Regions from separate parts of the Shewanella vaxholmensis genome, predicted to be linked through region 3. Evidence: predicted binding sites of a transcription regulator. Region 3 holds the regulator's gene; each other region holds the start of a gene.
What was found. The regulator sigma-54, encoded in region 3, starts transcription at its own class of promoters, with help from an activator protein. The targets are predictions, from matches to a motif close to GTTGGCACGNNNNTNGNNT.
Positions count from the first base shown of each region.

Region 1: a site for sigma-54 is predicted at 7,766-7,784, ahead of flgA (flagellar basal body P-ring formation chaperone FlgA). Genes of this name have one in related genera too.
Region 2: a site for sigma-54 is predicted at 5,107-5,125, ahead of fliD (flagellar filament capping protein FliD). Genes of this name have one in related genera too.

Region 1 is NZ_JAUOEV010000003.1:129,226-139,987, reverse strand. It holds gene Q4Q46_RS04245 (TetR/AcrR family transcriptional regulator) at 25-654, shown strand; gene Q4Q46_RS04240 (DUF6268 family outer membrane beta-barrel protein) at 774-1,718, shown strand; gene Q4Q46_RS04235 (chalcone isomerase family protein) at 1,731-2,291, opposite strand; gene Q4Q46_RS04230 (DUF2947 domain-containing protein) at 2,584-3,063, opposite strand; tRNA gene Q4Q46_RS04225 (tRNA-Arg) at 3,304-3,379, opposite strand; gene Q4Q46_RS04220 (flagellar assembly protein FlgT) at 3,435-4,601, opposite strand; gene Q4Q46_RS04215 (FlgO family outer membrane protein) at 4,881-5,513, shown strand; gene Q4Q46_RS04210 (LPP20 family lipoprotein) at 5,510-5,959, shown strand; gene Q4Q46_RS04205 (flagella synthesis protein FlgN) at 6,095-6,520, opposite strand; gene flgM (flagellar biosynthesis anti-sigma factor FlgM) at 6,523-6,846, opposite strand; gene flgA (flagellar basal body P-ring formation chaperone FlgA) at 6,922-7,629, opposite strand; gene Q4Q46_RS04190 (chemotaxis protein CheV) at 7,835-8,755, shown strand; gene Q4Q46_RS04185 (CheR family methyltransferase) at 8,855-9,694, shown strand; gene flgB (flagellar basal body rod protein FlgB) at 9,838-10,242, shown strand; gene flgC (flagellar basal body rod protein FlgC) at 10,245-10,661, shown strand; gene flgD (flagellar hook assembly protein FlgD) at 10,686-10,762, shown strand, end outside.
Region 2 is NZ_JAUOEV010000020.1:52,360-63,121, forward strand. It holds gene motA (flagellar motor stator protein MotA) at 1-617, opposite strand, end outside; gene Q4Q46_RS16275 (RNA polymerase sigma factor FliA) at 641-1,357, opposite strand; gene Q4Q46_RS16280 (flagellar basal body-associated FliL family protein) at 1,369-1,836, opposite strand; gene Q4Q46_RS16285 (flagellar hook-length control protein FliK) at 1,853-3,061, opposite strand; gene Q4Q46_RS16290 (hypothetical protein) at 3,051-3,377, opposite strand; gene fliS (flagellar export chaperone FliS) at 3,346-3,726, opposite strand; gene fliD (flagellar filament capping protein FliD) at 3,740-5,086, opposite strand; gene Q4Q46_RS16305 (flagellin N-terminal helical domain-containing protein) at 5,389-6,195, opposite strand; gene Q4Q46_RS16310 (flagellin N-terminal helical domain-containing protein) at 6,421-7,233, opposite strand; gene Q4Q46_RS16315 (flagellin N-terminal helical domain-containing protein) at 7,459-8,274, opposite strand; gene Q4Q46_RS16320 (flagellin N-terminal helical domain-containing protein) at 8,491-9,297, opposite strand; gene Q4Q46_RS16325 (flagellin N-terminal helical domain-containing protein) at 9,519-10,319, opposite strand; gene Q4Q46_RS16330 (hypothetical protein) at 10,454-10,762, opposite strand, start outside.
Region 3 is NZ_JAUOEV010000012.1:114,290-125,051, reverse strand. It holds gene kdsC (3-deoxy-manno-octulosonate-8-phosphatase KdsC) at 1-532, shown strand, start outside; gene lptC (LPS export ABC transporter periplasmic protein LptC) at 529-1,089, shown strand; gene lptA (lipopolysaccharide transport periplasmic protein LptA) at 1,076-1,630, shown strand; gene lptB (LPS export ABC transporter ATP-binding protein) at 1,627-2,358, shown strand; gene Q4Q46_RS12180 (RNA polymerase factor sigma-54) at 2,466-3,944, shown strand; gene hpf (ribosome hibernation promoting factor) at 3,973-4,260, shown strand; gene ptsN (PTS IIA-like nitrogen regulatory protein PtsN) at 4,263-4,706, shown strand; gene rapZ (RNase adapter RapZ) at 4,703-5,557, shown strand; gene Q4Q46_RS12160 (HPr family phosphocarrier protein) at 5,544-5,819, shown strand; gene mgtE (magnesium transporter) at 6,160-7,524, shown strand; gene Q4Q46_RS12150 (molybdate ABC transporter substrate-binding protein) at 7,682-8,518, opposite strand; gene Q4Q46_RS12145 (YiaD family glycine zipper/OmpA-like lipoprotein) at 8,778-9,467, opposite strand; gene Q4Q46_RS12140 (transposase) at 10,403-10,636, shown strand.

The sequences.
Region 1 (10,762 bases), on a different contig from region 3:
ATGTCTATCTATTCGAGAGTCGATATGACGCATTCTTCTGAGACGCAGTTACCTCTGAGCCGTAGCGAACAAAAACGTCAGCAAGTGCTTGTGGCTGCTATTGATTTATTTTGTCGTCAAGGGTTCCCTCATACCAGTATGGATGAGGTTGCCAAGCTTGCGGGTGTGTCGAAACAAACCGTCTATTCCCATTACGGCAGTAAAGATGAATTATTTGTTGCGGCAATCGAATCTAAGTGTGTCGGCCATAATCTTAATGATGATTTGTTAAGTGATCCCACTAAGCCGGAATTCGCATTAACCCAATTTGCCCTGCAATTTGGGGAGATGATCGTCAGCCCTGAAGCTATTACGGTATTCAAAGCCTGTGTGGCGCAATCTGAAAGCCATCCCGAAGTGTCGCAGTTGTTCTTCGATGCGGGCCCGAAACATATAGTGGGATTGCTGGCTGACTATTTAGTGAAAGTAGAGGCGTTAGGGCAATATCGATTTGGTAACGCTCACCACAGTGCTGTGCGTTTATGTTTAATGTTGTTTGGTGAGCTAAAACTCAAATTAGAATTGGGGTTAGCGGCCGATGAACTCGCTAACGATAGAAATGCGTATATTTTGGGTTGTGCCGACATGTTTCTGAGGGCGCATAGGGTTAAATAAAACGTGTACGTTAAAAAGGTATCATTTTGTATCTGAATATTGAAAGCATGAACCTTTTAGCTCGATAGCGCGTATTATGCGCAAAAATCTGTTAATCAATTTAAATGCAAGGAGCTGACGTGGCTAATCGAGAACTCTTACCATCGAGCGCAAAACTGCGCCTGCTGAAAAGCGCTGTATTACTGTTGCCGTTAATGAGCTGTGCTGCTATTGCAGCGGATAAACCTTCGCAGGAATATAAGCCTTTTAGATTAAGTGTCGCGCAGATCAGCACCCAGAGTGCCGAGGTTGCCAATGGCAATACCGAGCTTCAAAGGGACAGTTTATTACTGAGTGCAGGGATGAATGTTCCGTTAAATCAGCAATGGTCTTTAGGCTTTCGTGTAGGTTATGACAGGCTGGACTACGACTGGCGTAATATCACCCTTACTGGCGCTAACAGTGTCGCACCGCTTTTTGGTACCGACGGGCAGAATTGGGATCATATCAATCGCTATCGTGCAGGAGTGTCGTTAAATTATCGCATGGATAAACATTGGGCCTTCTTTTTAGCGCCGCAGATCCAATATGCTTACGCCGATACTGCATCGGCCAGCGAAGCCCAGAGTTACGGTATTGTGGCGTCTGCCATGTATGCATTTGATTCGGGGAATATGATTGGTGTTGGTGTCGCGTATCTTAATGATATCGATGAAGTTCGTACTGTGCCTTATCTCGCAATGCGCTGGCAGATAGATGAACATTGGGCACTGGCTAACCCTTTCCAAGCCGGTTTTAGTGGTCCCGCTGGATTAGAGCTGAGTTATCGATTTAATTCCGATTGGAATATTGGCTTTGGTAGTTCGCGTCGTACTGAGCGATTCCTTATCGAAGACGATGACACTGTAGTAGAAACGAACGAATGGGTGAGTTATCTGCGTGGTGGTTGGCGAGCAACGTCTGCAATAACAGTGAATCTTTACGCCGGTTATTACTTTGATGGTGAGTTAGAAGTGACTGACCAAGCCGCGCTTGATATGGATAGCCAAGGCGCTGCGGCCTTGGATATCGAATTCAAATTCTGACGTTAATGTCAGTTATTTACCCAGCATGGCCTCTTTGAGGCTTTTCTGGGCTGGCTTGTCACCTAGCCAAATTTTTAACAGTGCTTGACGGAACATTTCACCTTCGATGGTGGCTTGTTCCTGACCATTTTTATAGGCCGTCACGCCGCGGGCTTTATTGGCGACTAAGGTAAATTGATCACCTTCTTTAATTTCTTCGTTAAACAGCGCCATAAAAGCATCGATTTGCGGTTGAATATCGGCGGTATTATCTGCCGTCGCGTGCTCAAAACCTTCGGTGATCGCATCGCGCATTTTTTCTGAGGTGATCATGCCAGAGGTTATATTAAGGCGGATCGCCGCAATTGGAGCATCGATAACCGCAGTCGTATTACTCAAGGTTGCTGGCAAATACAAACTGCCCACATATAAATCCATAAAGAACTTACTGCGAACCCCCGCGCCATTAAGCTGTAATGCTTGACTATCTAATGTCACAGTATCGGCGACTTGCACACCTGAGACTTCTTTGGCCATTAATGTGTGGGGTAATAACAGCGCGCTGGCTAGGGTAAGAGTGGAGAGTAACTTCATAATACACCTCATTTTTCTATTTTAATTATTGGGTTTTAAGTAAAGCTTTATGAGTATTCACAGCAGAAAGTTGACCCCAACTTCTGAAATACTCGGCATCGAAAATGGATGTTAATCTAAAGTAGAGGGGAGAGATAGGCTAATTGTGCTTAAGTATCTTTCGAGTATGGCATACTCATCATTAAGTATGAGCATGCCAACAAGATGACTCATCGCGTTAAAATACTGACGTAAAAGTATTGATGTAAAACTATTGGCGGGTAAATTATCAGCGTTAAGCAACTGGTATAAATTATCCGCGAGTGCCCAGCTTGTACTGTCCACTCTGTTCGAACATCACGGCTTGTTTCTGTTTTGGTGAGATCAAAATTGGACCGTCGTCGAAGAAGAGAAAACACTTCCAATTACGGACGAACACATCCCAACGAGTTTCAATAATCTGATATTTTTCATAGCAAAAATAGACAGTTGTTTCATCTGGCCATTGAATGAACTCGGCTAACATGTCGGGTAAACTGCTCTCTTCACTATCCCAAGCACTCTGCCAATGATCTGTATCCACCCAAGCATCAGCCTTCGCCGCCCAATCTCCCTTAGTGAATTGCTCCGCACGACTACTCTTGTTGCTAATCCATTGGTTCCAGATTTCCATCGCACTTTTATCTGTTAACGGCAGGATATGCGCCTTGTCCTCGTCAGTGACAGGCAAGTCCTTGTGGTTGAAAATCCACTTACGGCGGTATTGATCTAGCGGGATATAAGTGTTGGCCAAGCAAGCTCTCCTAGGTTGAGCCCTGAAGGCTCATCAAACATCAGTGTGTTGGATTATACTGACTTAGCCAAGTTTAGGGAAATGGCGCAATGTGGCTATATCCTAGTATTGGATTTTATAGTAACGATTAAGAGAGCTGTTTTTTAAGGGATATAGACTGAGGAAGTTTTAAATGTGTTTTTGAAAATTATTCTTATCAGAAAAATCTTCAAGTGAAGTTGAAATCACACAAGCATTATCTGGTCTCTCCACAGGGACTCGAACCCCGATCGGCCGCTTAGGAGGCGGCTGCTCTATCCTGTTGAGCTATAGAGAGACGACAGTGATTATACTGGTTTTATCTCTGATTAAAAGGCTTATGATTTAGTTGCTTAAATCTTAAGCGCTATGTCGTTTATCTGCACATTGTAGGCCGCATTTTGGTCTAAAAGTACTGCTGTTGAGCTTTCTTCACTCACTTGTTCGATTTTTACCGTGGCTCGACTTTTGGTTGCGACGGCGCGCATTTCATTGAGTCTATCCGGTAGGTTTTGCTGTAATACGACTTGGAATTTATCCCCAACACGAATGCCATGTTTACGGCCGAGATTTAAAATGATCCTGTCCGCTTGGCGGCTCACGACTTGGCCGAGTAAGGGTCTGCAATTGAGTGTGCTGTCCAAATCGTGGGTAGCCTGTTGCATTAATTTAGTAATATTTTTGCCATAGGATGATCGCCAGAATCTGTCTGTATTTGGGGCAATAATGGCTTGTTCTTCAAATTCCCATGGCGCCGATGTGCTGTAGCTTTTACTCCAGACTTCTTCGCCACTGATCCCATGATAAAGGCTAAGTTTGAACTGGAATTGCCTGAGTGGAGCTTCATCCCAGAATCCTAGGAAGGTTGGCTGCACTGGCTCCATTGAGATATCCATAATTTGTGGTTGGAGGATATATTGGCTGTCGGTAATTTCACTGAGCCAGCTTGGGAGTCGATAACCGCGGATATCCACTAGATCTTGCTTAATATCGAGCAGCTCTTTAGCGTGAGTGTGGCTAAAGCCTGTGGCGGAGTAATCTTCTATAACACTACCAAGTTTTTCTGAAATAACTTCTTCAAAACCTGAAAGCTGCCCATATCTGAGCTGAGAACGATCTTTGATTTGTGCTTGAGGGATTAAAATCGCAGCCTTTAATTGTCCATTTGGACACTGCTGCGTAGGATCATCATTTAGATCGAGTCGTAGGGACACATAAATTTTGTTTCCCTGGATTCGTTCGCTAACGAGTTGGATGCTGATGGCTTGGGCGTTGCGATTTATCGCGAAGTTATTCTGTGTAAGGTTTCCGTTAGAGGTTTGTTGTTCACTGGATATTTGAATGCCTGTGCTTAATGTCGCGTAGCTAACGGCTTGATTAATCGCTTCTTCCCTTGCTTGAGCCGTATTACCATTGATAATAGTCGCTTCACCACTGGCTTCTATCCATTCGGCCTGAGTAGGCAAAGACAAGAGTGCAAGGCCCAAAATGATGAGCGAAGCTGAACCTGGTATATGCATCAATACAATCCTTATCGCTAAGCTATTGGCGAGCTTGCTAATCGAGCCAGTTTCCTGACACTTAATCTAATATACCGACAAAGCAAATTTCATGCCTGAGTAACGAGAGTTTTCGATAAAGTTTCCATTGGCGCAGTCGATATACAGCGTATGAGCATAATATTGTCGGGCTGGAGCAATTTTGGTCCGAAGATTGCTGGCTTTTGTTACTCACAAAAATGAAACGCATAGAGTGTGAGTGATTTAATTGCCAGTACACCCACAGATGAGGTAAATCCAATGCTAAAGCGTGTGATTATTCCCTTAACATTGATTATGTTAGGTGGATGCGTGGCTAAATCGGTTACACCGCCCAAGCCGAGTTTAGTGGATGGCAATGGGTTGCCGCCAACGGCAGTGATCAACCATTTAGCACAGCGAATTGTGACAGAGCTCGTTAAGCAAAATGATGCTCTGCGCTCTGATCAGCCAATTGTCGTCGCCACCCCTGTATTAGTAGGTGACATGAATGGCACAAATGCGTTGGCGCAGCAGTTACAGCAAGGATTAATGACGTCGCTCCATAGCTTTCAGTTTAATGTAGTGGATTTGAATTTAGCTGATGGCTTGAGAGTGACGGCTAATGGGGATTTTATTTTGACGCGAGATTGGCAACAATTGTCGAAAAATCTTCCCGTTGAGCATCTTGTCGTTTCGACTATGAGCCCAGTTACCAATGGTATGGCGATCAATACTCGGATTGTGAACATAAGTAACAATCGTGTGGTATCGGCCTCTCAAACTTTTGTGACTCAAAAAGAGTTGGCAAACTACATGCAGCCTTCGGAGCAAATTGTGTCACAAAATGGCATCTTATATCGTCAGGCGAGTCCAGGCATGAATGAAGTGCGTGTTTTAGGAGATGGAAAATGAAACGCTACCTTTTAGTTATTGCGGCGCTAATGCTAACTGGCTGCGCTGCTAAAGATAGATATGTGCAATGGGAAGATGTGCCTCCGCCGAGTTTTCCTAAGTTAACGGCCATAGGATATGCGCCCTTAGCGACTCAACCGGCTAAAGAGCAATCACAAAGAGTGTTGATGGCCATGCAAGCATCAAAAATTGTGGCCTATCGTGAATTAGCAGAACAAGTTTATGGGCAGAAAATAACGGCAAACAGCAGTGTCAGTGATTGGATGTTGACTGACGATAATGTTAAAGCGTCGGTTTCTGGCGTGATCCGTGGGGCGCGGGTCGTTAAGAGTTATCCGGCAGGCGATCATTATGTCACTGAGTTAGAACTGGATTTTTCACAGGTATGGGCGCTGTATCAACAACAGAGTCGTCCACAGCGAGTGAAAGAAGTCACGTATTTCTAGTCATTTCTACATGACTCTATTGAGCCGCGGACTATACGAGTAGTATGCGGCTTTTCTATTTCTGCAAAGTACTAAAGTTTAATTTTTAATCAGAGCTTAGAAGCTGGAAATACAGAGTATGAATTGATGCGCCTGTTAGGCTTTTAAATCATTACCTAAACTTGAGATAGTTGAGGTCTTGCCTTTATCGTTATACGTAAGGCTGGAGGCGTTTCTGCTGGCTTGTAAAGCTTGAGCGAAGCGATTGAGACTGGCTAAATTCATCTCAATTAAACTGGCATTTTGATCGTTCAGTGCTTTGCATTCAGTTAAGGCGTCTTTGACAACGGCCATTTTATGCACGAGTTCGGTTTGCTGAGTGAGTTGAGACTTATCAGTGTGGTTTGCCAGAATATCGTCATTAGTCTTGAGTTCCTTCAGACATTGTGATTTTTCGTTAGCAAGAGAAAGCAGTAAATCGGCGTTTTGGTCAACCAAAGCGCCTTTTTCCTTGAGTATGATTTGCTTAAGAACAGCCAAATGGGCGTGTTGTAGATCTACCAGTTTAGCTATTTCAGTCATAGTTACTCTTTATTTAAGTCATTAAGTTCGGCTTCAAAACTTGCAATATTGGCAGCCAACTTTTCGGGGTCAATTTTGTAGCGGCCTTCGGCGATAGCTTGTTTAATTTCGGCCACTTTCTTTTGATCAACTTCAGGAAGGCTCGCCATTTTAGTCTGAGCTCCTTGCAGTTGTTGCGCTTGCGCTGTAATCACCACTGAGTCGCTTCTTTGTGGTGTTGTCGATTTTGTGGCAACTTGAGCAGATTGATCGCTGCTAGTTTTAGTTGCACCTGAACGAACTTGTGCGGTCGTTGCAGTGTTGAGTTTGCTAATATCAATTGCCATTTTCGGCTCCAGCGTCGTGTGTACGGGATTTCTTAACTGGGGTATCGGCAGCTTATAAAAAAGCTTTAGATTATTTTACATTCTTACTTCAACTTCGCCAATGCCCGTGACTATAGCATCTAGTTCTTTGTTTGAACTGCTATTTTTGACTCTGATCCGATCGCCTTTATTGCCATCTTGTAGGGCTTCGCCTACTGTTTTGAGTTCGAATGAGCTAGAACGAACATAGATAGATACCGAGTCGTTTTTACACACAAAGCATAAGTTGTTGCTTAATATGGGATTATCCTTTGAGACGCGTCGTTTGACTCGCACACCAGCTAATTTACTAGGGTCATTAAATTCAGCGCCCCGCAAACTATTTTGCTCAATGTAACGGATTGCAACTTGGCTAGGGGAGATGAGTTCGCCAGGCGCTAAGGTTTCAGTTGTGACCACAACGGGGAATAAAATATCCACTCTCACCGAGATATAAATTTGCCAAGGGTAAGCGAGCTCTTGCGTATCGCAGCTGACTTTTAGGGTGTTATTACGACTAATTTCCCTGTCACTCGCCAATTCAACCTTAATCGGCGACGAGCATTGTGACGGCAGCATTCTTGCGTCAACTAATTGCGGCGAAATATCGACTTTGGCATTAGTTGGCACAGATATTTTTTCTGAAATAAGCGCTTTAGCTAATTCTGAGATGGCCGATACGGTGGGAACAATAGGCTCTGCACTCGCAAAAGCGGGCATGAAGAGGGTGAAAACACTAAAAAAACAGACTAAATTTACTTTCATAATGAAGAGACTAGCTTGTAACGCCAGAATGCACCTATACTTTTATCAAGTTCGAAGCTGACCACTGTAATAATAATTTGCATCACTGTCAGAAGATTGACTCAGTTTCGACTATGTTTATCGATAGATAAGACGTAAGCAATTAATATGCCTATACTCAAACGAGTCATAGGGCCGTACATAAACAGAACAACAAGGCAGAGTTATGTCGAGTATTCTTGATTCAGTCAACAAACGAACCCAGCTCGTTGGTCAAAACCGTTTAGAATTGCTGCTTTTTAAGTTAAACGGTCGTCAACGGTTTGGGATTAACGTGTTTAAGGTGAAAGAAGTACTGCAGTGCCCACCACTGACCACTTTGCCTAAACTTAATCCTTATGTTAAAGGTGTCGCGCATATTCGCGGTACGACTATTTCAGTTATTGATCTGAGTGCGGCAACAGGTGGTAGACCTTTAGCGAGTACTGAAAACTGTTTCATCATTATTTCTGAATATAACCGCAGTGTTCAAGGTTTCTTGGTCAGTTCTGTTGAGCGGATTATCAACATGAATTGGGAAGCGATTATGCCTCCGCCGCAAGGTGCCGGTCGTTATTCTTATCTGACGGCTGTAACTGAGATAGAAGGTGAATTGGTTGAAATTCTCGATGTAGAAAAAATCTTAGATGAGATTTCACCGGTAAAAACCGCTATCAGTGAAGAAGCCAATGAAAAGCTGACCCTCGACAGAACCCAGCATTACCATATTATGGTTATCGATGATTCTGCCGTGGCCCGTAAGCAAATTATTCGTTCACTCGAGTCATTGAACTTACAAATTGATACCGCAAAAGATGGTCGAGAAGCATTAGATAAGCTTAAAGAAATCGCCAAAGAAATGGACAATGTTGCCGATGAAATCCCTCTCATTATCTCAGACATTGAGATGCCTGAAATGGATGGCTATACCTTGACCGCTGAGATCCGAGACGATCCTAAGCTCAAGCATATTAAAGTGGTACTGCATACGTCGTTAAGTGGTGTATTCAATCAGGCAATGGTTCAAAAAGTGGGGGCCAATGACTTTATCGCTAAGTTTAATCCCGACGAACTGGCTGCTGCCGTGAATAAACACTTAAGTTTGTAAGTGCAGTAGTTAGTACCTAGATACGCTTTACGCTATAATCTCGACTTTATAACATGATGGTTTCGCACTGATTTTGGTGCTTGCTATAGGATTTAGGATGTGAATGTGCCAAATAAATCACTCGCTGAAGCTGAATATAATCAATTTAGGTTGTTCTTAGAGCAACACAGCGGCATCGTACTGGGTGAAAATAAGCAATATCTGGTGCGCAGTCGTCTTGCTCCTCTGATGGGGAAATATAACCTGCCATCCTTATCCGATGTGGTTAAGCATTCGATGAAGCCAACGGAACGTGCGCTTCGGGCTGAAGTGATCGATGCTATGACGACTAATGAAACCCTCTGGTTTCGTGATCGTTATCCATTTGAGTTATTGCATAACGTTTTGTTACCTGAGTATAGTCGTTTAGGTCGTCCACTTAAGATTTGGTCGGCCGCGTGTTCGTCCGGGCAAGAACCCTATTCACTGGCGATGACGATTCTTGAGTATCAACAGAAGAAGCCTGGTGCGCTTGCGGGTAGTGCGTCAATTCAAGCCACGGATTTGTCGCCTTCCATGTTGGAACGTTGCAAAAATGCTGAGTACGATAGTTTGGCATTAGCGCGCGGTTTATCCGAAGAGCGTAAGCGTCAGTTTTTTGATGCTTTGCCTTCAGGCAATATGAAGTTAAAGGATAATGTTAAGCGTTTGGTGAACTTTAGAGCACATAATCTGCTTGAAAGTTATAGCTTACTTGGTAAGTTCGACATTATTTTTTGCCGCAATGTGCTGATTTATTTTGCGCCTGAGGCAAAGGCAAAAATTTTGCGGCAATTCGCTGCCGCTCTTAATCCAAAAGGTATTCTATTTCTTGGTGCTTCCGAATCTATAGCTGGTTTAACGGACGAGTTTGATATGGTCCGTTGTAACCCAGGGATTTATTACCAGAAAAAGACTTAAGTCTACAGCTTTAAAGAAAATTACCGACACTTGTCGGTAATTTTTTACCCATCACTAGCATACCCTAATTGTTATTTTCATTGTCTCCTGATGTTGGCACATGAATTGCTTTGTTTTCGTGAGTAACACGAGGAGGCAATTTTATGGCGATCAATTTTGATAATGCACTGGGTGTGCATCAGTACACTCTCGGTATTAGAGCGCAGCGAGCTGAAGTCATTTCGAGCAATATCGCTAATGCCGATACGCCACATTATAAAGCCCGCGATGTTGATTTTTCTGCGGCAATGCAGGCCGCCCGTGGCCAACAACAGCAGCGTAATAGTCTTGAAATGCAAGAGACAGACAAGCATTTTGGACTTGCTGAGTTGACGGGGCAATTTGTTAAGTTCCGCGTGCCAAATCAACCCGATACCGGTGATGGCAATACCGTTGATATCCAACAGGAACAATCGGCATTCATGCAAAATGCCCTTGAATATCAAATGTCATTAGGTTTTTTAGACAGTAAGTTTAGTGGCATGAAGAAAGCGCTGAGAGGGGATTAATCATGAGTTTATTTAGCATATTTGATGTTGCTGGCTCGGGAATGTCGGCTCAATCGGTCAGGTTGAACACCACTGCGAGTAACATAGCTAACGCTGATTCCGTCTCGAGTAGCGTAGATAAGACCTATCGTTCCCGTCATCCTATTTTCGAAGCTGAAATGGCCAAAGCGCAAAGTCAGCAACAAGCCTCTCAAGGTGTGGCGGTAAAAGGCATTGTTGAAAGTGATAAACCACTACTAAAAGAATACTCGCCCGATCATCCGATGGCGGATGCGGACGGCTTTATTTATAAACCGAATGTTAATGTCATGGAAGAAATGGCAGATATGATTTCTGCTTCGCGCTCATATCAAATGAATGTTCAAGTCGCTGAAGCAGCTAAGTCTATGCTGCAACAAACACTTGGGATGGGTAAATAACATGTGTTACTTAGGAGGTAAGCTGTGAGCCTCATTAATCAAATTAACCAAGCATCGGCGCAGACGGCTCAAAATAAGAGTCAATCAAATGCTGTGACGAC
Region 2 (10,762 bases), on a different contig from region 3:
AATGCTGCAGCAACTTTGACACCAATCATAGTAATTGGCCCGTCAATATTTGACATAGTAATAATAATACCGAGAACCGCAGCTAAAATACCAAAGCCTGGCATAGCCTCGCCTACCTTACTAAAGGCTTCTGATGGCCGTAATCTATCCTCCTCTATTCGATGAATCTCTTCTTCTAAAATGTGTTCTAAGTCATGGGGAGATATCTTCCCAATAGACTGAACGCGTAAATTATCGATTAAGAACTGTAAAACATTTGGATGATTAAGTACGGCTGGATACATTAGAAAAATAGAACTTTGCTGAGGATTTTCTAAATGCTCATCGAGTACTTTTAAGCCTTGTGATTGGATCTGAGCCATTAAAGTGCCCATTAAGGGAAATAACTGAGGATATAATTCAGGATCTTCTTTTCCCTTATTAAATAACTCTTTTAACTGTTCAAACATCTCTTTTAATACTGATTGCGGGTTAGCAATAATAAGCGCCCCTATTCCCGCACCCATAATGATCAAAATTTCAGCAGGCTGCCACAATGCAGACAAAGCGCCACCCGCCCAAACATAACCGCCAAATACAGAGGCTAAAATGATTAACAGCCCAACTAGTTTACTCATTACGATCTTCTCACTTTTAAACTTTAGCGCTGCAATATTGTTTTTAACTGTGAAATAGCTGATTTATGCAGCTGGCAAATACGCGTTTCAGTCAATCCCAATGCCAAAGCTATCTCTTTTAAATTCAGCTCATGATGATAGTAAAGCGACAGAATTAGCTGTTCTCTTTCATTTAATTTTGAAATAACTTTTATCAAGGTTTGCTTCAGCATCAATCGCTCGACATCATTGCTTCTGTCTACTGGTTGCTCACCTCCTAATAGCAACTCATCTAGGCTCTTCATCGACTCCGCTTGTGTTGAATATAAGCGTTCCCGATAATCTTCTGCACTCAAACCAAGCGCACTGGCCACTTCAAGATCGCTTGGTTCACGTCCCATCTCTCGACTCAAGCGCCTGACTACGTCATTCAGCTCATGGGCCTGCTGCCGAACAGGTCTAGGACGCCAATCTTGCCGCCTCAGCTCGTCGAGTATGGCACCGCGAATACGTTGCCCAGCGAAGGAAATAAATCCGTTATCCAGTTCACCAGGATACCGACGTGATGACTCAAGCAAGGCCATCATGCCAATTTGCTCCATATCCTCGAGAGATAACATCACGCCGCAGTGACTGCGCATCTGCGACACGATACGTTTAATTAATGGCAGGTATTGCCGAATAATCTGCTGTTCAGATTGGCGCTCTTCGACTGGATAGTCACAGGTTTGTTGATATGCGAGTTGGCCCGCTGTTGTCATGATAGGGCCTCTTACTGGATCACCATGCGAGTAAAGAGCACTTCATCAATATCCGACGGTAATTGATTATCAGACAGCACTTTTACCATCAATATCAGCGCCTCTGACTGTAAGCTGTCGAGCTGGTCTAAATGATTCAACTGCTCAAATGTTTTACGTGAAAACATCTTCATCATAGCGTTACGTATGAGTGGGTCAGACTCTAGCAAAACCGTTTTCATATTGGGATTACGGCTTTTTAATGACATTTCAAGCAGCATGTAATGGGGGTATTTATCCCCTGGAATCGATATAACAAACTTTTCTAATGGATAGAACTTTGCCACAGGTACAGGTTTGACTTCGGGTTCCGATGCAAAAAGCTCTGCTAGCTTCCAATCTCCACTACTTGTTCCAATCCAAAATGCACCTGCGGTCGAACTAATGAGCACAAGTAACGCTAAAATAATCTTTACTAAACGAGATTTTAAAATTGCCATTAAACGACTCCGGCACTTAAGCCAATAAATCTAATTGAGATTTTTCTCTCGCCATAACATCGACAGCATTATCCGTCGCAGCTTCAGCCGTTATTGTCGAGGAAAATAATGCCGTTTCCTGCTGGTGCTGTGACGATCCACCTTGACCAATATCGACATCAATTTGACCGCCATGATCCATTGCCAAATCCACTCTCAAACGATCTAAACCATTGAGCAATGCATCTCGAATTGCCGGATTCACCGCATGCATTTGCACCTGTAAACGATCGCCCTCTAAACGAATATTAAGCTCAATCTTGCCCAGCTCTGGCGGATCTAACCTCAATTCGGCTTTCTTAATATGTTGATCGACTTGGAAACGAAGGTGCTCTCTTAAGGGAGTGAGGATCTCTTGAGATTGCTGCGCTAAAGAAGCCATTGGAGTGAGTGATACGGGTCCCCATTGAGTGGCACTGGCAGCCTGCGAGCCCGCAACTTGCTGAGCTCCAATCGCATTAATATCTTTAGCTTCATGCCCCCTGAGCTCAGCTAACACACGCTGAAACACTGACGAGTCAGATTTCAAATGGTCAAGATTCCCAGAGAAAGGTGCCAGCGTTGAATCCTGCATAAATGCGCCGCTCATTTTCAAGGGTTCACCACTCATACCCGTAGGCTGAGTGCTACTTCCTGCAAGAGCCATAGATGAGGTCATCCCTGAGCTAAATAGGCTTCCTCTTTGATCTGTGGCTGAGAGCCCAATTAAAGATGCAGGAGTTCGACCTACCGGATCCGCTTTAACAGTTTCAGCAGACAAAATCACAGGAACAAACGGCGCAACAGCAGTCGGTGAAACGAGACTGTTCTGAGGCGTAGCGGCTAAACCGTCTTGACTAATAGGCGCTGAGTTAACCTCAGTATTTAACAGTGACGGAGGCACTCCAGGTACAGCAGGAGCAGCAACTGATGCAACAGGAGCAGCAACGGGTACAAAAGGCACTGAGCCAGAAAAATCACTATTAATATATTGATTTAAAAAGGTATCAGCATCACTGTCTTGAGCTTGTTCAGTACTCGCAGTCAACCGCACCTCACCTAGAGGAAGAGATTCCACAGGCAATCCTATAGGTAACGCCAACAAGGTAAATGGCTCAGATTTATCTTGATCAACTGCACTGACCACCTTAGTCGTCAAGCTGGTACTTGTGCCCACTGGACGAATTGAAAGAAGATCAGAGATCATCCACAGCTCCACTCACTTGAGTTAATTGATAGGCGGCTAAACCTGGTTGTTGCAACTTAAATCGGCCCATTTCAACGGCTAATTCATCACGAGCCAAGATTAATTCTTGGAGCACTTGAGAATGAACCCGCTTTAATTCCGCACGGGCAGTTTTCTGTTCAATATCATGAGCCTTACCTGCCTGTTGCAGCGCCTTAATCAAAGCGATATTCACTTTTCGGACATTTTCCCAATCCCGGGCATCTGCATATTGGCGTAGAGCACTCGCAAAACGCGCCCATTGCTTAATTGAGATTTGCCCATCCTTCTCTGACATTGGTAATCACCTGAGTAATTGGAACCAGAGCTTCTGCACTGTTTTCGACACTGGCACTGACAAGCTGACGGCTACAGAAGTCATAGAGACGATGTAAACTCACGGCAACTTCACCACCATTTTCAAGGTCAAGCATAGAGTCCAAGCCGTGCACTATATTAAGGCACTTGTGGATACTCATGCCTTTCGCCTCATACCTTTGGTATTCCATATGGCCAGCGGTCCGCTCTAGTTCTTCCAATAAACCATCAAGTAGCATACGCACCATATCATGGGTTGTGGCTGCCGCTACTTGTGCGTCTAACGCGGTTTGCTTGTAGGCATTAAATGGATCGTACTCGTTTAACATTGGTTATAATTTCCTAGCTAAATAGCCCACTTGCAACGCTAAATTGATTAATCGTCGCTTCCATTGCAGTAAATTGCGTTAAATAAATCTGATACTTTTGATTCATTTGATAATCATGACGTGCCATGCTGTCATTCACGCTTTTGATCTGTTTATTAATCGCTTCCTGCTTTTGATCGATATAACCATTAAACTGTGTAAATGGTTTTAGGGTATTTTCGATGCTTTTGACATAGCTATCAGGGCCAGTAAACATGGCTTGTACTTTTTCTGGATCACTTTTAAAGCTATCGGTCAGCTTAGCATCATCAATTTTTAGCTTTCCGTCTCGACCAATCTCAATCCCAATATCAGACAAACGCATACCATTGGCGGCGGTTACAAATACAGAATCACGTAATTTAGACTGGAGTAGGCGAATAGAAGTATCCCCCTTCAACACACCAATTTGTGCTTCACTCACTGCTGTAGTTTTGTCTTCCTTATCTTTATCGGAAGAGCTTGAGTCAGAGGTTTGAACGCCCATTGAACGGGTTAATTGATTAATTTGCGTCATTATAGAATTAAATGAATCGACAAAATCCTTAACCGCTTTCTTGTTCGCTTCAAAATCGTCTGTTACTTTAATCATGCTGCTTTCACCAGCCGCATGCACCTTGACTAATTCAAGACTGACACCATCAACAACATTCTCTAGATAGTTACTACTGCTGGTAATATCGATACCGTTTAATGTGAGTTCCGCATCTTGTGCTGCACGACGTTCTGTCATGCCCCAATCAGCGCCATTAAACTCTACCTTCACTTGATTCGCGACACCCGATTCCTTTGAAGACAGCATAAATTCGATTTGGTTACCGGTGCGCACTAATGACGCTTGTACACCAGGATTACCCACTTGTTTATTGATCACATCGCGTAACTGAGACACAGAAATAGCCGCACCGCCATTAACCGTTGCCAAATCAATTTCCATACGCTTAGTCGGATCACTACCGACTTGAATACTCATTACACCTGTCGCTGGTAACAGTTCGTTTTCAGATGCATAAGTCTTAGTAAGCTGATGTGCTTGCGCAAGTTTATGCACGCTCAAATCATAGTTGCCCTTTGGCGCATCAGATTTAACTGTCGCGGTCGCATTCTCGCCCGTAACCGTAGCAATTTTGCCTTTAGTTGCATTGCCACCCATTTCACTCAACTTAGTGGCCATTTTCTTCATATTATTTTCAAGCAACGTATAGGCATCTAACTGTGTTTTACTGGCAGTTAACTTGCCTTTGTAAAGCGTATCTTTACCTGCGCGGTCTGCGCCAATCAGTTGCTGAGCAAATTGTGCTGCATTCATACCTGAAATCATGACTACCTCCACTCGTTCTAGAGCAAAACGCATGCCAAAAACAAGCTGCTGTTTTTAAAGATATTTAAATAATTAACTGGCCCGAACACAGCTAAAAACTTCCGCATAAACACTTAAACAGGAAAACTATCTTCCACTTTGTGTTATCGAAAATTCCCCACTAAAATATGAACCTTATAGGTTTCAATCTCGGGTTTAGCGACTACCGACCAATACATAAACCGTGGCTAAAATAAAAATGCCAGTCAGCGCAACTAACTGGCATTTTAGCTGTGACCAGTGACATCACTTACCCAATAACATTAACGCAATAGACCCATCACTAAGCCAGTATTTTGGTTAGCTGAAGAAAGTACTGTTGTACCCGCCTGAACTAATAATTGGTTGCGCGTCATATTGGCAGATTCAACCGCGAAATCGGCATCCATAATACGGCCGGCAGCGGCTTTGGTATTTTCAGTTACGCTGGCAAGGTTAGCCGCAGTATGGCCAAGACGGTTAATGTTGGCGCCTAAGGTTGAACGTTTAGTGCCAACTGCAGAAATAAAATCATCCACTAACTTAATTGCATCATTCGGGGTGCCTTCTAAATCGCCAGCTTTAAGAGCCGTAATGTCTGCCGTAAGCGCTGTAAGTTTAACGTTCAGAATTTCATCTTTACCTGCACCTATCTGGAAAGTTACATCTGTAAGCTTGGTAAAAAGGTCATTACCTGCATAAGTCGTTTTGGTAGCAATACGCTCGATCTCATCATTTAGCTCTTTAAACTCATCATTCAATGCTTTCAAATCATCAGTTGAGTTAACACCGTTTGATGCTTGAGTAGCCAATTCTTTCTGGCGATTGGCAATGGTCGTTAATTCTTCTAACGCACCATCAGCGGTTTGCAGCATAGAGGTCGCATCAGAAATATTGCGTGATGCTGTTTCCATACCTTTTACGTTAGCGCTCATGCGGTTTGCAATTTGCAACCCCGCAGCATCATCAGATGCGCTATTGATACGTAAACCCGTAGACAAACGCTCCATAGCATTAGTCAATAAGTTATTGCTTTTGTTAACAGCACCTTGAGCAACAATTGAAGCGTAATTAGTATGAACACCTAACATATCAGTTCTCCTGAAAAATAACGGTTATCTTGGCGATGCCTGAATCTCAGCATCGATCCATAACTAATTAAGGCGACAGCAACAGCACACAACTAAAACTTATTTAAAAATAGATGGGATCACCTCTATAAAAACAGACTGAAATGGCATGCTCAAAACGCCATAAAAAATGCCAGCAAGCTAAGCTCACTGGCATTAAAACTAACACTGACTAATTTAATAAAATTAGCGCAGTAACCCCATGACTAAACCTGTATTTTGGTTAGCTGAAGACAGTACTGTTGTACCCGCTTGAACTAATAATTGGTTACGGGTCATATTGGCAGATTCAACCGCGAAATCGGCATCCATAATACGGCCTGCAGCGGCTTTGGTATTTTCAGTTACGCTGGCAAGGTTAGCCGCAGTATGGCCAAGACGGTTAATGTTGGCGCCTAGTGTAGAACGTTCTGTACCCACTTTGGCTAAGAAAGTATCAACAGCGGTAATTGCAGCAGTAGCACCAGTGGTTAAGTCACCTGTTACAGTTGTTGAAATAGCGCCTAACTTCACATTCAGTGTTTCTGCTATTCCAGCACCAATCTGGAAGTCAACACCTTTAATAAGTACGCCATCAGTCGCATCTTTAAACAGGTTATTACCCGCATAGGTTGTGTTTTCAACAATGCGTGTAATTTCATCGTTTAACTGTACAAATTCATCATTCAGCGCAGTTAAATCATCAGCAGAATTCACACCGTTCGCCGCTTGAGTGGCCAATTCTTTTTGGCGGTTAGCAATGGTCGTTAATTCTTCTAATGCACCATCGGCGGTTTGCAGCATAGAGGTTGCATCAGAAATATTGCGTGAAGCCGTTTCCATGCCTTTTACGTTAGCACTCATGCGGTTAGCAATTTGCAAACCCGCAGCATCATCAGATGCGCTATTGATACGTAAACCCGTCGACAAACGCTCCATGGCGTTAGTTAGTAAGTTATTGCTTTTGTTAACAGCACCTTGTGCAACGATTGAAGCGTAATTAGTGTGAACACCTAACATATCAGTTCTCCTGAAAAATAACGGTTATCTTGGCGATGCCTGAATCTCAGCATCGCTCCATAACTAACTAAGGCGACAGCAACAGCACACAACTAAAATCGATTTTAAAATGAGTGCATTAGCACTGTAAAAATCAGACTGAAATGGCATGCACCAAACACCATAAAAAATGCCAGTAAGCTAAGCTCACTGGCATTAAAACTAAACTGACTGGCTTAACTGTAATTAGCGCAGTAGACCCATGACTAAGCCTGTATTTTGGTTAGCTGAAGACAGTACCGTTGTACCCGCCTGAACTAATAATTGGTTGCGCGTCATATTAGCTGATTCAACCGCGAAATCGGCATCCATAATACGGCCGGCAGCGGCTTTGGTATTTTCAGTTACGCTGGCAAGGTTAGCCGCAGTATGGCCAAGACGGTTAATGTTGGCACCTAAGGTTGAACGGGCAGTACCAACTTTAGATAAGAAAGTATCTACAGCACCAATAGCGGTATTTGCTGCAGTAGTTAAGTCACCGGTAACAGTTTTATCAATCGCGGCTAATTTAACATCCATTGTTTCTGATGTCCCAGCACCAATTTGAAATTTAACTCCAGTACCCTTTACTAGCACACCATCTGTAGCTTCAAATAGTTTATTACCCGCATACGTTGTATTGTCAATAATACGGGTGATTTCTGAGTTCAACTCTTTAAACTCATCATTCAATGCTTTCAAATCATCAGTTGAGTTAACACCGTTAGATGCTTGAGTAGCCAATTCTTTCTGGCGATTAGCAATGGTCGTTAATTCTTCTAACGCACCATCAGCGGTTTGCAGCATAGAGGTTGCATCAGAAATATTGCGTGAAGCCGTTTCCATGCCTTTTACGTTAGCACTCATGCGGTTAGCAATTTGCAAACCCGCAGCATCATCAGATGCGCTATTGATACGTAAACCCGTCGACAAACGCTCCATGGCGTTAGTTAGTAGGTTATTGCTTTTGTTAACAGCACCTTGTGCAACAATTGAAGCGTAATTAGTATGAACACCTAACATATGTAGTTCTCCAGAAAATAACGAGCATTTGGGGTAGACCTGAACTCAGGGATAACTAACTAAGGCGACAGTAAAAACAAATAACTAAAACCTATGTTCAAAAACACCTGCATTTACAATAAAAATCAGGATTAGATGAAATACACCAAACACCATAAAAAATGCCAGCAAGCTGGCATTAAAACTAACACTGACTAGCGGACTAATTAATTGTAATTAGCGCAGTAGACCCATCACTAAACCCGTATTTTGGTTAGCTGAAGACAGAACCGTTGTACCCGCTTGAACTAATAATTGGTTGCGCGTCATATTGGCAGATTCAACCGCAAAATCGGCATCCATAATACGACCTGCTGCGGCTTTAGTGTTTTCAGTCACACTGGCGAGGTTAGCCGCAGTATGGCCAAGACGATTAATGTTGGCACCTAAGGTAGAGCGGGCCGTGCCCACTTCTTTAATATAAGTATCAACGGCTGTTATTGCCGTTGTCGCATTCGCCCCTGAAGTTAAATCACCACCAACATCCGTAGGTTTTGCAATTAAAACATCTAAGGTTTCAGTAGTACCAGCACCAATTTGGAATTTAACACCAGTTCCAGTACTTAATGTGGCGAATAAATCATTACCCGCATAGGTAGTCTTGCCCATGATACGAGTTGACTCTTTAATCAACGCTTGAAACTCATCATCCAATGCTTTCAAATCAGCTGTCGAGTTCACACCGTTGGCGGCTTGGGTTGCCAATTCTTTCTGGCGGTTGGCAATAGTCGTCAACTCTTCTAACGCGCCATCAGCAGTTTGTAGCATAGAGGTCGCATCAGAAATATTACGTGAAGCTGTTTCCATACCTTTCACGTTAGCGCTCATGCGGTTAGCAATTTGCAGACCCGCTGCATCATCAGATGCGCTATTGATACGTAAACCAGTAGACAAACGCTCCATAGCATTAGTCAATAGGTTATTACTTTTGTTAACAGCACCTTGTGCAACAATTGAAGCGTAATTAGTATGAACACCTAACATATGTAGTTCTCCAGAAAATAACGAGCATTTGGGGTAGACCTGAACTCAGGGATAACTAACTAAGGCGACAGCAACAGCACACAACTAAAATCGATATTTAAAAATAGAGCGCATTGGTACTGTAAAAATCAGACTTAAATGGCATGCGCCAAACACCATAAAAAATGCCAGCAAGCTAAGCTCACTGGCATTGAAAAGAAAACTAACTGGCTTAACTAGAATTAGCGCAGTAACCCCATGACTAAACCCGTATTTTGGTTAGCAGAAGACAGAACCGTTGTACCCGCTTGAACTAATAATTGGTTGCGCGTCATATTGGCAGATTCAACCGCAAAATCGGCATCCATAATACGGCCAGCAGCGGCTTTAGTATTTTCAGTCACGCTAGCTAAGTTAGCTGAGGTATGACCAAGACGGTTAATGTTAGCACCTAAGGTAGAACGGGCAGTACCTACTGCCTTAATATACGCATCAACATCGGTTATTGCTTGAGTTGATTTAGCCGTATCTTTTAAATCGCCAGCAACTGCAGTAGGCTTAGCACTGGTTACAGTTAACGTTTCTGTAGTGCCTGCACCAATTTGAAACTGGACTCCCCCCTCCAACTTAGTAAATAAATCATTACCTGCATAAGTTGTATTGGTCATGATACGAGCCGACTCTTTAATCAACTCTTGGAATTCAGCATCAAGTGCTAACCTATCAGCATCAGAGTTCACACCGTTCGCCGCTTGGGTCGCCAATTCTTTCTGACGGTTGGCAATAATAGTTAATTCTTCTAATGCACCGTCAGCAGTTTGCAGCATAGACGTCGCATCAGAAATATTGCGTGAAGCTGTTTCCATACCTTTCACGTTAGCGCTCATGCGGTTAGCAATTTGCAGACCCGCTGCATCATCAGATGCGCTGTTGATACGTAAACCCGTCGACAAACGCTCCATAGCATTAGTTAATAGGTTATTACTTTTATTTACAGCACCCTGCGCAACGATTGAAGCGTAATTAGTATGAACACCTAACATAGTAGTTCTCCAGAAAATAACGATTTTTTTGGTTAGGCCTGAATCCAGGCATAACTCATTAAAGCGACATAAATAACGCATCACTAAAACGCTATCGGTTATTTTTATGATCTAAATTAGGTGAGGTTCAAAAACTAGATTAACAGTGCACTAACCTGCTCACGGTTAGTATTTCCCTGCGCCATCAGTGAAGTCACTTGATAGGCAAAAGGATGAGGTTGCATAAATTTATGCAAATGCTGTAATTCAATTGTAGGCTGACTCGAGGCAGTTAATTGCTTTACCTTCACCAACAGTAAGCGGTGTGATGCTTTGATGTCATCAATTTGTACTGTGACTTTTTTTTCAACTTTTAACACTTTTGCTAACGTCATTTTCAGCTTTTCAACTTCGGAAAAATTCCATTCACGGGGATCCTGCCAACTAAACTTCTCTTCTAGTTG
Region 3 (10,762 bases):
CGGCCCAATCAGTGATGATGTGTGGCAACGCGCGCAAAAGATTAAACTGTTGATTTGTGACGTCGATGGAGTGTTTTCCGACGGCCGTATTTACCTAAGCAATAGCGGCGAAGAGCTAAAAGCCTTCCACACCCGCGACGGCTATGGTGTGCGCTCGCTACTCACCAGCGGTTTTAATCTCGCCGTTATCACTGGACGTCAATCCAAAATCGTTGAAAACCGTATGACAGCCCTTGGGGTTACCCATATTTACCAAGGCGTAGATAATAAGTTCGAGCCCTATGAAGCATTGCTCGCACTCTATGGTGTCACCCCGGAAGAAGTAGCATATATCGGTGATGATATTGTCGATTTACCCGTGATGAATGTCGTCGGTTTAGCGGTCAGTGTGGCCGATGGTCATCCCTATGTGCGTCAGCACGCCCACTTTGTCACTACGCTCAATGGTGGCCACGGTGCACTGCGTGAACTCACAGATCTATTGCTACTCAGTCAAAATAAATTCACTTCGGCCCATGGAATGAGTATATGAGTCGTGTGACACTCGCGATTATTGCTTTTTTTGGAACGGCATTAGTGCTGTATTGGCAAGTGCAGAACAAACACAGCGGTGATACCGATAATAGAGTTAAAGATCAAAATACCCCAGATTTCATCATTGAAGATCTGCGCAGTGTTGAGTTCAATGAACAAGGGCTAGTTAATAGCCGTGTGACGGCGAAACACATGGAACATTATGATTCAACGAATCAAACTTACTTTACTCAACCTGTTTATCTTGTTTATCCAGACCAAGGTAAAGCACAATGGCAACTCAGTGCAGATCAGGGCAAGCTAAACAAGGAAACGGGCAAGGTTGTACTCGAAAACAATGTTATTATTGATGCCATTAGCGCAGAAGAACCGATCCAGACCTTGTCCACCAGTTATCTGGAACTCGATCTCAATACTATGATAATGACCTCTGACCGTACCATTTACGTCACAGGGAAAGATTTTAATATTCAAGGCCAAGGCCTTTATGCCGACCTCAACGCGCAGGAAGTGAAATTGACCAGTCAGGTAGTAGGAACATATGAAGCAAAATAACGTATTACTTGCCAGCCTAATGCTAATAATGAGCATGAGCGCCTTTGCTAAAGTCGACGACCTAAAGCAGGAAGTTAAAATCAAAGCAGTGAGCCAAACGGCAGATATCAAGAACAACCAGATCATCTTCTTTGGTCCGGTGGAAGTTACCCAAGGCTCGATAAAAATCCAAGCAAATGAACTGCGTGCATTTTCTGCCGAAGGTGAAAATAGCAAAATTTTAGTGGCCACTGGTAACCCCGCAACTTACAGCCAAGTGTTAGACGATGGCCGTCCAGCCTCGGCGAGCGCGAAAGAAATTCGTTACGATATGGCAAGCCGTACCCTGACACTGAAAGGCCAAGCTTCGTTAGATCAAGCAGGTAGCCAAGTGACGGGTAATGTGATCCGCTATAACATCATCCAGCAAAAATTGATTGCAGAAAGCACAGGTAGTGGTGACGATCGCGTGATCACTATTATTCAGCCTGAAAGCTATCAAGATGATGCCAAACCAGACGCGCCAGCGGATAAACCTGTGAAAAAGCAGGACTCTAAATGACCCAAATCACCCTAAGAGCACAAAATCTGGCGAAGAGTTATAAGAGTCGCCAAGTGGTTAAAGACGTCAGTCTAACGGTAAAGACAGGTCAAGTTGTTGGACTGCTCGGCCCAAACGGTGCGGGTAAAACCACCACCTTTTACATGGTCGTCGGTCTGGTTAAAAGCGATAAAGGCCACATCTTTATCGACGATGATGATTTAACCGCAGATCCTATGCACCTGCGCGCCCGCAAAGGCATAGGTTACTTGCCGCAGGAAGCCAGTATCTTCCGTAAGCTGACAGTCCATGACAACATCATGGCCGTACTGCAAACGCGCAAAGAATTGAAGAAAGAGCAAAGGGAAGAACAACTCGAGCATCTGCTCGAAGAATTCCACATCACCCACATCCGTGACAGCCAAGGCATGTCATTGTCGGGCGGTGAACGTCGCCGTGTCGAAATTGCGCGGGCGTTAGCAGCAAATCCTAAGTTCATTTTGCTCGATGAACCCTTTGCGGGTGTCGATCCTATTTCAGTTATCGACATCAAAAAGATTATCGAACAGCTCAAAAGTCGTGGCCTTGGCGTGTTGATCACCGACCATAATGTTCGCGAGACATTAGATGTGTGTGAACATGCCTATATTGTGAGTCACGGAAACCTGATTGCCGAAGGAACACCTGCAGAGATCTTAGACAATCAGCAAGTTAGGGCTGTGTACTTAGGTGAACAATTCAGGCTATAGTTAATCAAGCGGAGCCAATGAAGGCAATTTGTGCCAGCATTGTGCTCCACTCAAGATGATAACAAGCGACCTCATCCAACAATAATAACGTAGGGATCAGCGGTAACATGAAAGCGTCACTCCAGCTCAAACTGGGTCAACAGTTAACCATGACGCCACAATTACAACAGGCCATACGTCTGTTGCAACTGTCGTCATTAGAACTGCAGCAAGAGATCCAGCAAGCCTTAGATTCTAATCCCCTTCTCGAGCTGGAAGAGGATCAATTCGACGCCACTAAAGCCCCTGTAAACCAAACGCTATCCGATACGGATTTCAGTGAATCTAGCACCCTGCCGCCAGAAAAAGACAGCTCCACCATAGACACGGCAGAGTCGCTCACGAAAGAGTCCATGCCCGACGAACTCCCCATGGACACCACCTGGGATGAAGTGTTCACCGCCTCCCCTAATTCTGGCCCCGGTGGCAGTCGTGAAGATGATATGCCCTTCCAAGGTGAGACCAGTGAAGGCCTGTATGAGCACTTAGAATGGCAAAAAAACCTCACGCCGTTTTCTGAAACCGATTTAGCCATTGCTACCGCCATTATTGATGCCATCGACGATCAAGGCTATCTCACCCAAAGCACTGATGAAATCCTCGAAGCTATGGGTAATCCTGAGGTCGAACTCGACGAAGTCGAAGCCGTACTCAAGCGCATTCAACATTTTGATCCCATTGGTGTGGCCGCCCGCGATTTAAGCGAGTGCCTGCTGATCCAACTGTCGCATTTCGCCGCTGACACTCCCCATCTAGAAAATGCCCGCATGTTGATCAAAGATCATTTAGATCTGATCGCCGCCCGCGATTTTAGATTGTTGATGCGTAAGACTAAATTAAAAGAGGATGAGTTAAGGGACGGCATCGCGCTTATCCAAACCCTCAATCCCCGCCCAGGTTTATTGATTACGCCCAACGATGACGAATACGTCATCCCAGATGTGTCTGTGTCGAAGAAGAATGGCCGCTGGGTGGTTGAACTTAACCCAGACTGCATGCCAAAAATCAATGTAAATCAACACTATGCATCGATGGCGCGCAGTACTAAAAACCAAGCCGATAGCCAATTTATTCGTGGCCATCTGCAAGAGGCTAAATGGTTTATCAAAAGCCTAGAAAGCCGTAACGACACTTTACTTAAAGTTGCGAATTGCATAGTGCAATATCAGCAAGGTTTCTTTGAATACGGTGAAGAAGCCATGAAACCTATGGTGCTTAACGATATTGCCGAAGCGGTAGAAATGCATGAGTCGACCATCTCACGGGTGACGACACAGAAATACATGCATACCCCTAAGGGACTTTTTGAACTAAAATACTTCTTCTCTAGCCACGTCGGTACTGACGATGGTGGGGAGTGCTCATCCACAGCAATCAGGGCCTTCATTAAGAAACTGGTTGCCGCGGAAAACCAGAAAAAACCATTGAGCGACAGTAAGATGGCGCAACTTCTGGCAGAACAAGGGATCAACGTAGCCCGCAGAACCATTGCGAAGTACCGAGAGGCTATGCTCATTCCGCCTTCTAATCAGCGTAAAAGTTTATAACCTACAGTGGATATCGGAGGACGTTTCTATGCAAATAAACCTGAGTGGACACCATGTCGAAATTACCGAATCGTTACGCGCATATGTAGAAGAAAAGTTTTCAAAACTTGAACGCCATTTCGAACAGATCAATAATGTGCACGTTGTGCTCAATGTCGAGAAAATGCAACAGATCGCCGAAGCGAGAATAAATCTTATCGGTGGTGAAGTTTTTGCTACTTCAGAGCATGCTGACATGTATGCCGCTATAGACGCCCTGATTGACAAGCTTGATCGTCAGGTTATTAAACACAAAGAGAAGTTAACAAAACACTAATAATGGAACTTTGTACCATACTGCGGCCGGAGTGCACTACCTGCGCCACTCCGGGCAGCAAGAAAAAGGTACTGGAACTCATCAGCGACTTAGTCGCTGCCCAGTACCCGACCCTCTCATCTCAAGAGATATTCGAAAGCCTAGTGGCGCGCGAAAAGATGGGGAGCACAGGTATAGGTAACGGCATCGCCATTCCACATGGTCGACTAGCCGATATAGATCAGCCCATTGCCATACTCATTAAGTGTGAAGAGCCGATAGCATTCGATGCTATCGATAAGCAACCTGTTGATATTTTATTTGCACTACTGGTGCCTGCAGACCAATGTCAGCAGCACTTAAGTACCTTGTCTTGCATGGCCGAAAAGCTGAGCGACAAGCAAATATTAAAGCAATTACGCAAGACGCATGATGAAACGGAACTCTATCAGGTAATCACTGGATGAAACTGGTCATAGTGTCGGGCCGCTCAGGCTCAGGCAAATCTGTCGCCCTAAGGGTACTCGAAGATCTCGGCTATTATTGTGTCGATAACCTTCCCTTGCCCTTAATCGGCACTTTGCTTGAGCAACTCAAAGGCAGTAACGATCTCGTCGCCATCAGTGTCGACGTGCGTAACATGCCTGAGCAGGACAAGGTCTTAGTGAAGCAACTCGCGAGCCTGCCTCCTGATACTGAGTTAACCAGCTTCTTCCTCAATTCCAGCGATAAAATTCTGCTCAAGCGTTACAGCGAAACCCGCCGTTTGCACCCTTTGTCGAAGAGCCAAGTCTCTTTGCAAGAAGCGATAAAACTGGAAGGGAAGCTGCTCGAGCCTATGTCAAAACTGGTCGATCACTACATAGATACGTCGAACCTGAATATCTATGATTTAAGCGACCAAGTCAGACAAATTCTGCTCGGCAGCGTCGATAAAGAGTTAGTGATCAACTTCGAGTCCTTTGGCTTTAAGCACGGTATGCCAACCGAAGCCGACTTTATGTTCGATGTACGCTTCCTGCCTAACCCACACTGGGAACTGGCGCTGCGTCCATTGACAGGCTTAGATGAACCCGTGGCTGAGTTCTTAAATCGTCAACCACTCGTGAATAAGTTCATCTGGCAAATCGAAAATTTACTGGAAACTTGGCTGCCACATCTCGAGCGCAACAATCGCAGTTATTTAACTGTGGCGATTGGCTGCACGGGTGGGCAACACAGATCGGTTTACGTCGCAGAGCAATTGGCTAAACGCTTTAGTAACGGTAAACATAAAGTTTATGCCCGCCATCGAGAGCTGAATAATGCCAAAGCTTGAACGTCAGATCACCATCTGTAACAAACTGGGATTACATGCCCGTGCCGCTACTAAGTTGGTGGTACTGGCATCCGAGTTTGATGCGACCATCACCTTAATACAAGGCGATAAACAGGCATCTGCCGCCAGCGTGCTTGGCTTATTGATGCTTGAAACTGGCATGGGTAAAACCATTAAACTTATCGCCGAAGGCCCAGATGCTGAGCCCGCTCTGGATGCCATTTGTGCCTTAATCGACGCTAAGTTTGACGAAGCCTGTTAGTTTCATTTCATACTCAGTGTTCCACACAGGCACTCAGATTAGTACACCTCACATTTAACACTGCTTATTTGTGCAGTTCACATCTCGTTTCAAAAGCTTGGCGACACATTTGTCGCTCGACGACACGAACCATAGGCGATTACACTAGCGAGCATTACCGCCGACTCACCTTAGTCTTAACCGCCTTAATCTATGCGTAAAACGCATGACCTATGCCAGAGTGCTCTATCTGTGACTGAAGCATAGCTATCGCGAAGTCACCGCTAAGTCTCAGCCCTGCGCCAAGCAGCGCACTCTCGAACCAATTTGCCGCACAGTGGCGGACAACTATGGAGGACAAATGCCCGTAGATAATTCAGAAAACGATCACACCGGACATAGTCTAGACCAGTTAAACCAAGCGCTTAGTAGTGGCATGTTTGTGCACGTACGTAACATGCTGCAAAAAATGGCCGCCTCTGATATCGCGCTGATCTTAGAATCCTCACCACCCAGCGCCAGACAAGTGCTGTGGCAGCTTATCGATCAAGAACAAATAGGCGACATACTCGACGAGTTAAGCGAGGAACTCAAAGATCCGCTGATCCGCAGCATGAGTCCTGAGCGAGTTGCGAAAGCGACGGCGAGTATGGACACCGACGATCTGGCCTATATTCTACGTAGTCTTCCCGATGCCGTTTACAAGCAAGTGCTGCAGTCGATGACAGAACAAAACCGCCAGCGGGTAGAACAGGCCTTATCCTATCCCGATGAGACCGCCGGCAGCTTGATGAACACAGATACCGTTACTCTAAGACCCGATGTGAATATCGATGTGGTGCTGCGCTATCTTCGCCAAAGGGGCAACCTGCCAGACACCACAGATACCTTATATGTCGTCGATAAACAGGACAAAGTGCTCGGCGGTGTCAGGCTGGCAGATCTACTGACTTGCGCGCCAAGCACCACAATTCGCAACATCATGGACCCCGATATCCAAAGTATTCCTGTGAGCATGTCCGACAGTGAAGTGGCGCAGAAATTCGAACGCAATGACTGGGTATCAGCTCCCGTCGTTGACAGCGATGGCAAGCTGCTAGGACGGATCACAATCGATGACGTGGTCGATGTTATCCGCGAAGACGCCGAGCATTCCATGATGGGGATGGCGGGGATGGATGATGACGAGGATACGTTTGGCCCAGTGCTAAAAAGTACCCTACGTCGCTCACTCTGGCTCACGATTAACTTGTTCGCTGCACTACTCGCCTCCTCTGTCAGCAATATGTTTGAAGGCACTATCGAGCAATTTGCCACTATCGCTATCTTGATGACAATTGTCCCTAGCATGGGCGGTGTGGCCGGTAATCAAACCTTAGCGCTCGTGATCCGTGGTATTGCTTTAGGCCATATCGGCCAAAGCAACGCCCGTTGGCTTATTGGTAAAGAATTATCGATTGGCTTTCTCAATGGCTTAATGTGGTCGATTTTAGTCTTTGTTGCCGTGTTGCTGTGGAAGGATGATATGGCACTGGCGGGATTAATTGGCAGTGCCATGCTGATCAACATGACAGTGGCTGGGCTTGCAGGTGCGAGTATTCCATTGATTTTAAAACGCCTTAAAATCGATCCCGCCCTCGCTGGCGGCATGGTGCTTACCACAGTCACTGACGTGGTTGGCCTATTCGCCTTCCTCGGATTAGCGACTCTCTACCTGATGCACTAATGCACTAACGCACTAATGTTTTAACGCTTTAACGCTTTAACGCTTTAACGCTTTAACGCTTTAACGCTTTAACGCTTTAACGCTTTAACAGTTTGATTTTATAACAAAAACAGCACCGAAAGGGTGCCGTTTTATCTCGCAAAAAAGCTAAAGAAGGCTATTTTGCCGGAGGTTGAAAACCATAACTGCTCAGTATAGCTTGGCCTTTTGCCGATAGAATAAACTCAGCTAACGGCGTTGCGGCAGCATTGGCGCCCTGCAAGACCAGTAAACCATAGTCGGCACCCACGGCGAGTTCTTGCGGTAAGTCGATGATTTGTAGACTCGGCACTTCTTGTTTAGCCAGCACAGCATTAGTGCAATAGGTTAAAAAGATATCTGCTTGTTTGTTTTCCATCACCCAGCCATAAGGATTGCGATCTTTAGGTGGTTTAGCACTCTCTGGGCCGCCCGTCAGTTGCAATGCCTTGGTCTCTAACGCGGCTTTCGCATTGGGTTTTACCGCTTCTGCCTTAGCAAAAACGGCCCAGGCATAATCCCCCGCCGGATCGGCTTTAGGGGTTGAAGTGCCAACTTTGATCTTAGGATCTAACAAGGTATCGAGTAGCGTTGCGCTCGTCACTTGGACATTATCCTGAGCAACCGCGCAGAGTTGATTACGGGCAAACATTTGCACTGCTTTACCCTGACCCGCATCCACTAACGCCTGCGGATGTTTCATGTTGGCCGAGGCAAAAATATCGACTTTCTCGCCCTCTTGAATGCGTTTCAACAATAAACCTGAGGGTGCATATTGCGCAGCAACACTCGTGTGCGACTGTGCTTGATAAGCGGCAATAATATCCTTCATTGCAGCCTTTAAGCTGCCTGCGGCGCGCAATTCAATCGGCGCCGCTCCTGTGGTCACTTCGGCTTTCATCGGCATTCCTTGTACAGCAGCCACCATGATGACAGGGCTTAAACTCAAGGCGACTAACAGGTGTTTGCTTATCATAATCATATTCTCCTCTGGGCGCTAAAAGTCATTCTTGTGACTTATCCCCATACAGAACGTGAAATCGATAAAGGGATCAAGCTGAACTCATCCCAACGCAAACCGCTGTGATGTGATTGTGGTGTAGATCACCCAAAACACAGGTTAGAGAGGACAAATTGTCTAGCTAAAATCCGCGAGGCACTCATGGCTAAATATCCCGAACGCGGACACAAAAAAGTCGCCCTCAGGCGACTTTTGTAAAACGGATAATGCTGAACTACTGACCCGTCGGCGTTAATACAATCTCAACACGGCGGTTTTGGGCGCGGCCATTGGCATTGGCATTCGATGCAATTGGACTCGCTTCACCCATGCCTTTTGATTTTACACGGGCAGAGGCGACGCCTTTGCTCATCAAGTAATTACCCACTTCGCCCGCACGCACTTGTGACAGACGTAAATTATACGAGTCTGAGCCACTGCTATCGGTATAACCTAAAACGTTAAGCTGTGTTTTGCTGTATTCCTTGGCCACAACCGCCACTGAGTTCAGCACGCGTTTAGCGCCGTCGCTTAACTCGGTTTGATCTACGCCGAAGGTGACTTCATTAGGCATATTCAAAATGATGTTATCGCCGCTACGGGTCACACTCACGCCCGTTGAGGCGAGTTGTTGGCGTAATTTGGTCTCTTGCACATCCATGTAATAACCAATACCACCACCGACTGCAGCGCCTGATGCAGCACCAATTAAGGCACCTTTACCGCGGTCGCTTTTGCTCGAAGAGACCACGCCAATGGCAGCCCCTGCGACGGCACCAATCAATGCACCACTGGTCGCTTTAGCGGTTTGCTGTTCGTTTGAATAGGGATTGATTGTTGTACAACCCGATGCAACTAGCGCGGTCGTCAATACCACTATGGCTAACAGGGATGGTTTAGATTGCACTGCCTGAAAACACTTCATCATTTATGACCTCTTTATATGATTGATGACTGTGAATACCGCTCAAAGGGCAAGAAATATCACTTCACACTAGGTAATACGAATGACCTAGGGATTGCCACAAGGCAGGCAGTATATACCCAAACTACCTGAAGATGCAGGATTCAGCGGGAGTTTAACGCACTTTAGGCAAGGCGGTTATTTGCGGACCTAGTGGACTAAGTTAAAAATAACCAACACGGCATAAAGTGCGTTAAAACCCGCCGGGACGGAGCGCCTAGGGCACTCCACTTCCGTGTTGCATCAATTCAAAAGGTGGCCGACATTCTGTCATTGATGCGCCTTGAATTGAAGCACCCTAGGCGCTCTGAAACTAGTATCTTCAGGTAGCTTGGGTATATAGGCAATTGCGCTTGAGACAATCCTTTATCCATATTCAATTCTGCTAATCCAGATTTTAGTCAGCAAAGATACAGATTTCGGGCTTAAATCTTGGCTTAGACCGCCCTGCTCCATATCAAGCCGATGGCACCGAAATAGTGCGCCTTGCACCTTTTTTGTCAGCTCTAAAAAATCACACCGTTTTAATCGAATAATCAAACTCATGATTTTAAAGATTAAAATAAAAATTAGAATATTGGCACGAATTTTACATACTACTAAGTGAGTAGACAGTCAGACGCGGTATAAATCGCCGAAAACTCAAGTCGACTTCAACAGGATTAATCCAAATTAAATGGACCTATAGAGACAGAAAATGAACTCGAGTATTTAGGGTCATGAAGGAGGAAGTATGAAAACAGTCATGAACTTTATCGCACTATGTCGCCACGAATGGATTTGTCTGCGCCACCTAGGTCTGAGCCAGTGGGATTTAGAACAGCGTCACTATCATCAATAAAAGGCAATGCAAACGGTCATATTTTAGTTAGAAAGCAGTAAAAGAGGGAACGCTCATGGGAATCGCAGAAAATAGTCTCAAGCTACATGTTATCACCGAGGTTAAAGTGCAAGGTCGCTTACTGTCGGATGTTGCACGTCAATACGGTCTATCTGCCAAGGCAGTCTACCAATGGGTGCGGGAAAGCGATCTACAACCCCAGCAAAGAGAATGCGCATTAATGAGCGAGATTGCCCAACTGCAGAAAAGAATTAAACAGCTCAATAACGAGCTACGCACCATAGGTTAAGCGCTGCATGGCAATTGAGTGCCTGTACAACAAGTTAAACGTGCCCGAATAGACAAGGTCGGACGAGATTGCATATCGCCCTGCTGATAACGCTAACGATGTAAAAGATGTGCTAACAACAATAAT